Regions from separate parts of the Pantoea sp. CFCC18179 genome, predicted to be linked through region 2. Evidence: predicted binding sites of a transcription regulator. Region 2 holds the regulator's gene; each other region holds the start of a gene.

What was found. The regulator CRP, encoded in region 2, controls carbon source genes, mostly activating them, when cyclic AMP is high. The targets are predictions, from matches to a motif close to ATGTGANNNNNNTCACAT.
Region 1: epd (erythrose-4-phosphate dehydrogenase) is a predicted target of CRP. The motif match lies at 2,094-2,111, and genes of this name have one in related genera.
Region 3: aaeR (HTH-type transcriptional activator AaeR) is a predicted target of CRP. The motif match lies at 1,701-1,718, and genes of this name have one in related genera.

Annotation. Positions count from the first base shown of each region.
Region 1 covers NZ_JBNBPM010000002.1:459,224-463,481, reverse strand. The annotation lists gene pgk (phosphoglycerate kinase) at 1-835, opposite strand, end outside; gene epd (erythrose-4-phosphate dehydrogenase) at 887-1,906, opposite strand; gene tkt (transketolase) at 2,227-4,218, opposite strand.
Region 2 covers NZ_JBNBPM010000019.1:65,723-69,980, forward strand. The annotation lists gene ACPUC7_RS22725 (YccS/YhfK family putative transporter) at 1-1,362, opposite strand, end outside; gene crp (cAMP-activated global transcriptional regulator CRP) at 1,421-2,053, opposite strand; gene ACPUC7_RS22735 (OsmC family protein) at 2,360-2,764, shown strand; gene ACPUC7_RS22740 (phosphoribulokinase) at 2,855-3,724, opposite strand; gene ACPUC7_RS22745 (YheU family protein) at 3,786-4,004, opposite strand; gene ACPUC7_RS22750 (hydrolase) at 4,007-4,258, opposite strand, start outside.
Region 3 covers NZ_JBNBPM010000002.1:25,746-30,003, reverse strand. The annotation lists gene aaeB (p-hydroxybenzoic acid efflux pump subunit AaeB) at 1-322, opposite strand, end outside; gene aaeA (p-hydroxybenzoic acid efflux pump subunit AaeA) at 334-1,263, opposite strand; gene aaeX (p-hydroxybenzoic acid efflux pump operon protein AaeX) at 1,273-1,476, opposite strand; gene aaeR (HTH-type transcriptional activator AaeR) at 1,736-2,653, shown strand; gene tldD (metalloprotease TldD) at 2,690-4,135, opposite strand; gene yhdP (AsmA2 domain-containing protein YhdP) at 4,200-4,258, opposite strand, start outside.

The DNA of each region.
Region 1 (4,258 bases), on a different contig from region 2:
CCGCAACTTCGGAAACCTTTTTAACGGTTGCCGGTGCAGTTTCAGAGAATTCCGTGCCTACGCGAGAATCGGTAGGAACTGGGATGCCGTGCTCGTCACGCAACTTTTTCGCTGCTTCAACGAAGTCTGGCTCAAACAGTGATTTGCCAACGTTGTTGTCGATTGCCACGAAGGTGTTAGCGATACCGCCACCGACGATTACGGTGTCAGCGATCTTAACCAGCGACTGCAACACATCGAACTTGGTAGAAACTTTAGAACCACCCACCACAGCAACCAGCGGACGCTCTGGGTTGCTCATCACTTTACCCAGCGCTTCCAGCTCAGCTGACAACAGCGGGCCAGCACAAGCGATTGGCGCGAACTTGCCAACACCGTGGGTAGAAGCCTGCGCGCGGTGTGCGGTGCCGAATGCATCCATCACGAATACATCGCACAGTGCGGCATAATCCTTTGCCAGACCTTCTTCGTCTTTTTTCTCGCCTTTGTTAAAGCGCACGTTTTCCAGCACAACCAGTTCACCCGCATTGACTTCAACACCTTTGAGGTAATCTTTTGCCAGGGTAACGTTGGTGCCGTTCAGCTTGTCTTTCAGGTAGTTAACAACTGGCAGCAGGGAGAACTCTTCATTGTATTCACCTTCGGTCGGACGACCCAGGTGAGAGGTAACCATCACTTTCGCGCCCTGTTTCAACGCCGCTTCGATGGTTGGCAGAGAAGCACGGATACGTGCATCTGACGTCACTTTCCCTTCTTTTACTGGCACGTTGAGATCGGCACGGATCAGAACGCGTTTACCAGCAAGATCCAGATCGGTCATCTTAATTACAGACATGGTGAACCCTCTCGTTGATTCTCATAAGTTTTGCCAGACGCAGTCCGCGTCTTACCTGAAACCACTTGCGGCCATTGCTAACGTGGTGTCGATCATGCGGTTAGCAAAGCCCCATTCGTTGTCACACCAAACCAGTGTTTTGATCAGGTGATGACCGCTGACCCGCGTTTGCGTGCCATCAACAATGGCACTGTGCGGATCATGGTTAAAATCTACTGAGACTAAAGGTAATTCCGTATAGTCAACTATACCACGAAACGCCCCTTCTGACGCGTTTTGCAGCAAGGCGTTGACCTCACAAGCCTTCACCGCTTCACGCACCGAGACGCTCAAATCAATGGCTGTCACGTTAATGGTGGGCACGCGCACCGCAATGGCTTCAAAGCGATCGTTAAATTTCGGAAAAATACGAGTAATGCCCGCGGCAAGACGCGTATCTACCGGAATGATCGATTGGCTGGCGGCACGTGTGCGGCGCAGATCGCTGTGATAGGCATCGATCACCTGCTGATCGTGCATCGCCGAGTGAATCGTGGTCACAGTGCCCGATTCAATGCCAAAGGCGTCATCCAACAGCTTGATCACCGGAATAATGCAGTTGGTGGTACAGGATGCGTTGGAGACGATGCGGTCAGTTTGTTTAAGAGCTTGTTCGTTCACGCCGAACACCACAGTGGCATCCAAATCGTTGCCGCCCGGATGCGAGAACAACACTTTTTTCGCGCCTGCCTGCAAATGGGCTTCGCCATCTGCACGGCTGCCATACACACCGGTGCAATCCAGCACGATATCGACATTCAATTCACGCCACGGCAGCACATCGATTTCCGCCTGATGCAAAATGCGGATGGTGTCATCGCCGACAAACAGTTGATCGCGCTCCTGGCGCACATCAAACGCAAATCGACCGTGGCTGGTATCGTACTTCAGCAAATGCGCCATACCGGCGGCGTCGGCCAATTCGTTAATCGCCACCACCGTAATTTCAGCCCGGCGACCGGTTTCATACAGCGCACGCAGCACGTTACGCCCGATACGACCAAAACCATTTATTGCTACGCGAACGGTCATTTCTACCTTCAACAACACCCGAAAAAACGTGCCGATTAGCCTGAGCGTTTCGCGCCATTTTGTACAGGGAATTATTGCCGTTCGGAACGCGTTCGCTATGCGATTAAAATCCTAACTGAAACGGTTCAGCTAGAGTAATGCATGGGAGGAATAACAGGAATGATTGCGATCAAATCCGGTGCGGAATATTGGATCTACGTCACAAATTTTCGCTAAATGGATTATTACTTCAGGAATAATTGAACCGTTTCAGGTTATAGAAAAGGCGACCTACGCGGCCGCCTTTGTGTTGCAGAGTCGCCATTGCTGGCGACCGCAAATTACAGAATCGATTTCGCGGTTTTCACCACGTTCTCAACGGTGAAGCCAAACTCTTTGAACAGCTGATCCGCTGGAGCAGACTCACCGAAGGTGGTCATGCCGACGATCGCGCCATTCAGGCCGGTGTATTTGAACCAGTAATCGGCGATACCGGCTTCGATCGCTACGCGCGCCGCCACTGCTTTCGGCAGCACGGATTCACGATAGGCAGCATCCTGCTTATCAAACGCATCGGTCGAAGGCATAGACACCACGCGCACTTTACGGCCTTCGCCGGTCAGTTGCTCGTAAGCGGCTACAGCCAGCTCGACTTCTGAACCGGTAGCGATCAGGATCAGCTCCGGCGTGCCGTTGCTGTCTTTCAGCACGTAACCGCCGCGCGCCACGTTTGCCAGCTGCTCAGCCGTACGATCCTGCTGCGCCAGGTTCTGACGCGAGAAGATCAGCGCCGATGGGCCGTCAACACGCTCGATGGCGTATTTCCACGCCACCGCCGATTCAACCTGGTCGCACGGACGCCACAGGCTCATGTTTGGCGTTACGCGCAGGCTGGCCATCTGCTCAACCGGCTGGTGCGTCGGGCCATCTTCGCCCAGACCAATCGAGTCGTGGGTGTAAACCATCACCTGACGGATTTTCATCAGCGCAGCCATACGCGCCGCGTTACGTGCGTATTCCACGAACATCAGGAAGGTGGCGGTATACGGCAGGAAGCCGCCGTGCAGCGCGATACCGTTGGCAATCGCGGTCATACCGAATTCGCGCACGCCGTAATGAATGTAGTTACCGGCCGCATCTTCGTTGATTGGCTTAGAGCCCGACCACATGGTGAGGTTGCTTGGCGCGAGGTCAGCGGAGCCGCCCAGATATTCCGGCAGGATTTTGCCGAAGGCTTCGATGGCGTTCTGCGAGGCTTTGCGGCTGGCGATTTTCGCCGGATTGGCCTGCAACTGCTCAATGAATTTCTGCGATTCGGTGGCCCAGTTAGCGGGCAGCTCGTTGTTGACGCGACGCTTGAACTCAGCTGCCAGTTCCGGATGGGCAGCGGCGTAGGCAGCGAATTTCTTATCCCACGCGGACTCTTTCGCCTGGCCCGCTTCTTTGGCATCCCACTGCGCATAGATGTCAGACGGGATTTCAAACGGACCGTGGTTCCAGCCCAGTTGCTTGCGGGTCAACGCGATTTCATCGGCACCCAGCGGTGCGCCGTGCGAATCGTGGGTACCGGCTTTGTTTGGTGAACCGAAACCAATCACGGTTTTGCACATCAGCAGTGAAGGCTTGTCGGAAACCGCTTTGGCTTCTTCGACGGCTTTCTTAATCGCGTCGGCATCGTGACCGTCCACGCCGCGCACCACGTGCCAGCCGTAGGCTTCGAAGCGTTTTGCGGTGTCGTCGGTGAACCAGCCATCCACGTGACCGTCGATAGAGATGCCGTTGTCATCATAGAAAGCCACCAGTTTGCCCAGCTTCAGGGTACCGGCGATGGAGCAGACTTCGTGTGAGATGCCTTCCATCATGCAGCCGTCGCCCATGAACACGTAGGTGTTGTGGTCTACGATTTCATGGTCTGGACGGTTGAACTGCGCCGCCAGCGTGCGTTCAGCAATCGCAAAGCCTACCGCGTTAGCGATGCCCTGACCGAGCGGGCCGGTGGTGGTTTCGACGCCTGCGGTGTAGCCGTATTCTGGATGGCCTGGAGTTTTAGAGTGCAGCTGACGGAAGTTCTGCAGCTCGCTCATTGGCAGGTCGTAGCCAGTGAGGTGCAGCAAGCTATAAATCAGCATTGAGCCGTGACCGTTCGACAGCACGAAGCGGTCACGATCTGCCCACAGCGGGTTAGTAGGGTTATGGTTCAGGAAGTCACGCCACAGCACTTCGGCGATGTCCGCCATGCCCATTGGGGCACCCGGATGTCCCGAATTGGCTTTCTGTACTGCATCCATACTTAACGCGCGAATGGCGTTGGCAAGCTCTTTACGAGAGGGCATCTTCTACTCCAGGTCGGATTAATGCTCCGCCACGCTTAAC
Region 2 (4,258 bases):
GCGCGTCACCAAATAGCTCGCCAGCGTAATCACCAGCATAAACAGCAGCGTGAGCGATTCCGGCACTTCCAGCCGTAAAGAAGCTGCGGCGATCAGCAAACCGGCAAAGGTGCCCAGTGCGCGGTGCTGAATGCGCACGCGCGTGGCGCTGTAGCCATTCTGGCTGACGAACATAATGGTCATCAGAATCCAGTAAGGTTTGGGGATGTTGAAGAACAGCGCCAGCGCGCTGCCAAACATCAACATCACGGCGAAACGACCGGCGGTACGTAACGCCGATGATTTGAAGGAAAGATAGCTGCGCAGCGCTGGCAGCAGCGGCAAGCGGCGTTGGCGATCGGCCATTAAGTCACGCGTGTAGAGCGGCTTTTGGGTACGCAGCACGCGAGCGATGCGGCTGAAGTGGTACAGACAGAAGTTGCCGACCGGATTATCCGGATGCTGGCGGGCGATTTTCTCCAGCGCACCCAGCTGCTTCTCCATGTGAAAGCGATCCGGCAACTGGTGATAAAGAATGGCATCGGCGAGCACCCGCAGCCGCGCTGAGATGATTTTGGCGTTCCAGCGAATCACCGCTTCGGCGTGACTCTGCTCAACCAGTTTCTGCACTTCTTCCGGCTGGTGCAGGCTAACTGAGATGTGTTCCTGCAAATCCAGCGCCACCTGGAAGGCGCGCGTCAGACGTTTGTGGCTGTTATCGCGGCTGGCCGACAGCATGTGCATCTGCTGATAACAGACGGTAATCAGATCAACCGCCTTTTGTTGACGTGCCAGCAGCGGCGGCAGCGCTTTTTCCGGATCGGTTAACTGCGTCAGCAAGGTGTATTTGGCATCGCAATAATCCGCCAGCTCGCGATACAGCAAACTGAGCGATTCGCGCATCGGCTGCTCTTTCCACAGCCAAAACCAGAACCAGTTGAACAAGCCGTACCACAATGTGCCGCCAATATAGAGCAGCGGCGGCACCCAAATCGGCATGCGTCCTACCAGGCTTAGCGAAAAGATGGCGGCAATCAAGGTGGCTGGCAGTAAGCGGCCATGCAGCGGGCTGATTTCACCGGTGACGCCAATCAGTAGCGGCAACACCAATAAAATCAGCGGCAACGGCACGTGATAATCGGTGAGGTACGGAATCAGGAAACTGCCGGTGGCGAACAGCGAACCACCCACAATCAAGCGTTTGAAGAAGCGTTTGTGCGGCGTATCTAACCCCGCCATGTTGCAGCAGGCCGGCACTAAAGAGAACAACAGCCCTTTTTGCAGATCGCCAAACAGCCAACCGAGAGCCACAGGCAGGCACAGCACCAGCGTTTGCCGCAGCGCATAGTTAACTTCAGGATGATAGATGATTCGGCGCCACATCAGCTCATCGCAAATAGAAACGGCGCGATGTTGCCATCACGCCGTGGGTGAGAAGGAATTAGCGGGTGCCGTAAACGACGATGGTTTTACCGTGTGCGGAGATCAGATTCTGATCTTCCAGCATTTTCAGGATACGACCCACGGTTTCGCGTGAGCAGCCCACGATCTGACCAATCTCCTGACGGGTGATTTTAATCTGCATTCCGTCTGGGTGAGTCATCGCATCTGGCTGTTTAGCCAGATTAAGCAGCGTTTGCGCGATACGTCCGGTCACATCGAGGAAGGCAAGGTTGCCCACTTTTTCAGATGTCACTTGCAGACGACGCGCCATTTGCGACGACAGTCGCATTAAAATATCCGGGTTTACCTGAATCAGCTGACGGAATTTTTTGTATGAAATTTCAGCCACTTCGCAGGCAGACTTCGCACGTACCCAAGCACTGCGTTCCTGGCCTTCTTCGAAAAGACCGAGTTCGCCGATGAAATCTCCCTGATTAAGGTAGGAGAGAATCATCTCTTTGCCTTCTTCATCTTTAATCAGTACCGCTACGGAACCTTTCACGATGTAGTACAGCGTTTCCGCTTTCTCACCCTGATGGATGAGCGTGCTTTTTGACGGATATTTGTGAATATGGCAATGGGACAGGAACCATTCGAGTGTAGGGTCTGTTTGCGGTTTGCCGAGAACCATTCGCTATTATCCTCTGTTGTAATCGTGCCCAAAAATACAGGGGGCATTTTTCCCTGTCAGGCGGTTTAATCGTCGAGCGTTTCCTAATGAAGGAAAATTTATTCCGGGGTGACTCTTAAGCTACGCTTTTGATTCTTCCCGCCTTCGTCGGTTAGGACGAAAATATTTTCAGCACTGTTTGTAGCACAGCTTTTGCGAGCTGTCTTGTGTTGTCTCGCTTCAGCAGAAGGGGGATTTCTCTGGATTGCCGTTTGTCATGTGAAAGCGTACTCTGACGGCAAAACCGCCGCTTCAGGAGAAAGAATAATGCAGGCACGAGTGAAATGGGTGGAAGGGCTTACCTTTCTCGGAGAATCCTCATCCGGCCATCAGGTATTAATGGACGGTAATTCCGGTGATAAAGCGCCAAGTCCAATGGAGATGGTGTTGATGGCAGCCGGCGGCTGTAGCGCGATTGACGTGGTGTCGATTCTGCAAAAAGGGCGTAGCGATGTCGCCGATTGCGAAGTGAAACTCACCTCTGAACGTCGTGAAGAAGCGCCACGTATTTTTACGCACATTAACCTGCATTTTATTGTCAGCGGCAAAGCGTTGAGCGATAAAGCGGTGGCGCGCGCAGTTGATCTGTCAGCGGAAAAATATTGTTCGGTGGCTATTATGCTGGGCAAAGGCGTTGAAATCACCCACAGCTATGAAGTGATTGAGCTTTAGCTCGATTGTAGCGGCGCGATTTATCGCGTTCAGTTGATGGTAAAAGGTCAACATAACGCAATAAATTGCGCCGCTACATAATCACTGCACTCACTCAATTCGCTTGCCTTCAATCAGGCGCTGCACCAGCGGCAACATAATCAACTCCATCGCCAGGCCCATTTTTCCGCCCGGCACCACCAAAGTGTTGATGTGGGAGATAAACGATCCCTGAATCATCGCCAGCAGATAAGGGAACGCAATCCCTTCCAATCCACGGAAATGAATCACCACAAAGCTTTCGTCGAGCGACGGAATTTCACGCGCGGCAAACGGGTTTGAGGTATCCACCGTTGGCACACGCTGGAAGTTGATGTGAGTACGCGAGAATTGCGGCGTGATGAAGTTGATGTAATCCTCCATCGAACGCACCACTGAATCCATCACCGCTTCCCGCGAATGTCCACGTTCGCTGGTGTCGCGCACCAGCTTTTGAATCCACTCAAGGTTAACAATTGGCACCACGCCAACAAGTAGATCTACATGTTCCGCCACGTTGTGTGGCTGCGTCACCACGCCGCCGTGCAAACCTTCATAAAACAGCACATCGGTGTTTTCCGGCAGCGGTTGCCACGGCGTAAAGGTGCCCGGCACCTGATTCCACGGTACGGCTTCATCGTAGGTGTGCAAATACTTGCGCGATTCGCCCAGTCCAGTTTGGCCGTAATGCTTGAACGTCTGCTCCAGCAAACCAAAGTCATTGGCTTCCGGGCCGAAATAACTGATGTGGCGCCCGAGATCGCGCGCTTTGCGGATCGCCATGTCCATTTCTGGACGCGTATAGCGATGGAAACTGTCGCCTTCCACTTCCGCGGCATGCAGATTTAACTGCTGGAAAATCTTACGGAAGGCAAGGCTGGTGGTGGTGGTTCCGGCACCGCTGGAACCGGTAACCGCAATAATTGGATGCCTGGCTGACATAACAGAGCTCCCTGTGAAGTCCGGCGATGAGCATTGTTACCACGAATTGCCGCGCGGCGCATTAGCCGCGAAATTCACTCTTCGGCATGATATTGATGGATTCGTGCAGCTCCGACCATACCAGCACTACCTCGCCGCGCTCAAGTTGGCGGCGCACATCGGCGACTTTCTGTGACAGGCTGCGTTCCTGTTCGCCGTAATCTGTGCCTTCACGCAGCACGAAGGTTTCAATCAGGTTTTCCAGCGTTTCCGCTTCAAGCTGCTGCCAGGGAATAATCACAATTACACATCCAAATAGGTAGAGAGCCAATCCGGCACGCGTTGTTCCAGCCACATTTGCGGTTTCAGCAACGTGCCGCCAACAAAGCCGACGTGGCCACCTTGCTGGGTCAGTTGATATTGCGTTGAGGCTGACAATTGATGCGGCTGCGGAATCACGGCGTCGGTCATAAAGGGATCGTCCTGCGCATGGATGAGCAGCAACGGTTTACGTACGCCGGTTAAAAACGGCATGGCGCTGGCACGTTGATAATA
Region 3 (4,258 bases), on a different contig from region 2:
TGATTAACGAGGAGAGCCACACGCACATGCCCGCCCACAGGCAGCATAGCAGCAGCATCACGACGGGCGCGCGCACTGTGGCAATCATGATGGTGAGCGCAGCGATACAACCAATAAAGGTACCAATGATGCGCAGGATGCCGCGATAGCGCAGTGCGCCAGAATAGGGATCGCCCCCCGCAGCAAAAGCGGTACCGCCGGCGACAATGCCCGCGGTCATGACCGCCCAACGCGGCGTTTCCAGATTGAAGTGAAAGCCAATCATCAACGCCGCAACCAGCGCGAAGGTGAGCTTCACCGGGAAACGCAAAAACTCAATCATATCGCCCTCGCTTAACCAAACTCACGCAGGCGATTAAAAAACTGCGCCATTGGCGAGACTTTGGTTTCGCGATCTTGCGCACCGGTGATCACCACCGTCGCGGTGGTACCCGCCGGGAAGCGGTTGCCCGGTTGATCGTCGAGGCGAATACGCACCGGCACACGCTGCGCCAGACGCACCCACTCCAGATTCGAGTCGATTGTCGCCATGCCTTTGCTGTCGCTGGTGCTGCTGCTGTTGGTGACACCCGCCGCGATGCTATCGACGGTGCCGCGCAACACCACGTTGCTACCCAGCGGCGTGATTTGCGCGCGGAAGCCCGGACGTACGCCATCCAGCTTGGTCTCTTCCATATACGCCAGCACGTAGAACGAATGTTGCTGCACCAGCGCCACCGCCACGGAACCGCGCGTAATGAATTCACCCTGATAAACGTTGAGGTTGGTCACCCAGCCGTCGGAAGGCGCTTTGATGGTGGTGCGATCGAGATCGATCACAGCCAGATCGCGCGTTGCAACGGACTTCGCCAGCTGATGCTCGCTGGTTTGCAGATCGTTGTTGGATTGCTCAATGGCTTCACGCGACATCGCGCTGGTGCCCAACTGATTGCGGCGCGTGGCTTCACGGCGTTTTTCGCTCACCAACGCCTGGTAATATTCGACATCGGCTTGGGCTTCATCCAACGCTTTTTGATAGCGCGGACGATCGACCACAAACAGCGTGTCGCCTTTTTTCACCAGTTGATTATCGTGCACCGGCACGTCAGTAATGATGCCGGTGACGTCAGGCGAGATGGCGACGACATCAGCGGAGAATTTGGCATCACGCGTCCACGGTGATTCGGTGTAAAACACCCACGCGCGGAAGATGATCACGATGGCGATGACAACCAGCAGGAGCGTAATCGCGTATCGCGCGATTTTTCTTATTAGCGCTTTCACTTAAAAACCTCAGACGAATAAACGGGATACAAGATAAAACACACAGCAATACAGCGCAGTGTTAAACAGTGCGGGATGCCAAACCAGATCGTAGATCCCGCTAGGCGTCAGCACGCGCTTCACTAGCCAGAACAGCGCCAGCGAAACTAATAGTTCAACGAAGATGGGCGGAAAACTCAGCCCGAATACGACAAATACCGGAAGCACACTCATTTCGGATCCTTAGTTCGACCTTGCCGGATTGCACCGATACCTGCCCACATGCGTTGCAGCATGTTGGGTTTACGATCAGGGGAAGACGGGTAAACTGATGGCAACATTCAGGCCGCGTTGAGCTAATCATAGCGTATCATCGGGTTAACACAGCCATGTTCAGGTGCAGTGAAGAGACCCAGCGACGCGTATAGTAACGCGCTTGACTATACGTTTTCTACATATTGTGAGCTAAATCACTTTTTAGTCAGAGTAAACAATGGATCGACTTAAAAGCATGTCCATTTTCGCCAAAGTGGTTGAATTGGGTTCATTTACCGCCGCGGCGCGCCAGCTTCAGCTCAGCGTTTCTTCTATCAGCCAGATTGTCGCCAAACTGGAAGATGAATTACAGGTCAAATTGCTCAATCGCAGCACCCGCAGCATTGGCCTGACCGAAGCGGGAAAAATCTACTTTCAGGGCTGCCGCCGCATGCTGGCGGAAGCGTCGCAGGTGCATGAACAGCTTTACGCCTTTAATAACACGCCGATTGGCATTCTGCGCATCGGCTGCTCATCCACCATGGCGCAAAACGTCTTATCGGCGATGACCAGCGAGATGTTACGTGAATACCCCGGTTTAAGCGTGAATTTGGTCACCGGCATTCCGGCACCGGATTTGATCGCCAACGGTCTGGATTTGGTGGTGCGCGTCGGTGCGTTGCAGGATTCGAATCTGTTCTCGCGGCGGCTCGGCGCGATGCCGATGGTGGTGTGCGCCGCCAAAAGCTATCTGGCACAACATGGTACGCCGGAGAAACCTGGCGAAATCGATAATTTTTCGTGGCTGGAATACAGCGTACGTCCGGATAACACCTTTGAATTGGTGGCGCCAGAAGGTTTAGTCACGCGACTCACGCCGCAAGGTCGCTTCGTGACCAATGATTCGCAAACGCTGATTCGCTGGCTGAAAGCCGGTTGTGGCATCGCTTATGTGCCGCTGATGTGGGTAATTGATGAGATCAGCAGCGGAGAGATCGATATTTTATTCCCGCAATACCATTCCGAGCCGCGTCCGGTGTATGCGCTGTATACCGAGAAGGACAAGTTGCCGTTAAAAGTGCAGGTATGTATCGATTATCTGACGGAATATTTCAAGCAGGTGGCGCGGCAATATCAGCAGCACCGCAAGAGTTGAAGCAGGTCGCCAACGATGGCGACCTGAAATTGAAGATTAAGCAGTACCGCCCACGGTGATTTTATCCAGCTTCAGCGTGGGCTGACCGACGCCAACCGGCACGCTTTGGCCTTCTTTACCGCACACGCCGACGCCTTTATCCAGCGCCAGATCGTTGCCGACCATCGAGATTTGCTGCATCGCTTCAATGCCGGAACCAATCAGCGTCGCGCCTTTTACCGGTTTGGTCACTTTGCCGTTCTCGATCAGATAGGCTTCTGAGGTTGAGAAAACGAACTTGCCGGAAGTGATATCCACCTGGCCGCCACCAAAGTTCGGCGCGTAAATGCCGTACTCAACGCTTTCGATAATCTCTTGCGGCGTTGATTTGCCCGCCAGCATATAAGTGTTGGTCATGCGCGGCATTGGCAGGTGCGCGTAGGATTCACGGCGACCGTTACCGGTTGGCGGAACGCCCATCAGGCGCGCATTCAACTTATCCTGCATGTAACCTTTCAGCACACCGTTTTCAATCAGCATGTTATATTGGCCCGGAACACCTTCATCATCGACCGCTAACGAACCGCGCAGGCCTTCAATGGTGCCGTCATCGACAACGGTACACAGCTCGGATGCCACTAACTGGCCCATTTTGCCGCTGAATACTGAAGTCGCGCGACGGTTGAAGTCGCCTTCCAGACCATGTCCAACCGCTTCGTGCAGCAGCACGCCCGGCCAGCCCGCGCCTAACACCACCGGCAGCATGCCCGCTGGCGCAGCGACCGCAGAAAGGTTAACCAGCGCCATGCGCACCGCTTCACGCGCCCACGCATCGGCACGCACATCGCCACTTTCGTCGGCGAGGAAGAATTCATAGCCGGTACGCGCGCCGCCGCCGCTTGAGCCGCGTTCGCGCTTGCCTTGGTCTTCAACCTGCACGCTGATGGAGAGACGCACCAGCGGACGAATATCGGCCGCCAAGGTGCCATCGGTTGCCGCTACCAGCACTTGCTCATACACGCCGCTCAGGCTGGCATTCACTTCCTGCACACGAGGATCCGCGGCACGCGCCACTTTATCGACACGATGCAGTAAGGCAATTTTGTCTTCACGCGTCAGGCTATCCAGCGGATTGACCGGCGCATACAACGAACGGTTCAATACCGCCGATAAGGTATGCGCTTTGCCGTTGCCTTGCTCACGCACGATGCTGCGCGCCGCTTCAGACGACTGGCGCAGCGCATTCAGGGAGATCTGATCAGCGTAAGCAAAACCGGTTTTCTCGCCACTCACCGCGCGGACGCCAACACCTTGATCAATATGGTAGGAACCATCTTTGATAATTTTGTCTTCCAGCACCCAGGATTCGTGGAAACTGGACTGGAAATAGAGATCGGCATAATCCAGACGACGTTCTGAAAGCTGCCCTAACAGGGAATAAAGGTCCTGCTGATTAATGTTGTTCGCAGTTAGCAACTGCTCACTTACCAGATTCAGAGTCATCGTTTCTCACTCATTATGTGCTCGGATAGTCATAGCCTGCGGCAATTACCCGACGGCGTCAAATTCACTTCTTTTTGTCTTCGCGCGGTTTGCGCAGCACTTCATTGATTTCCGGCTTATCCA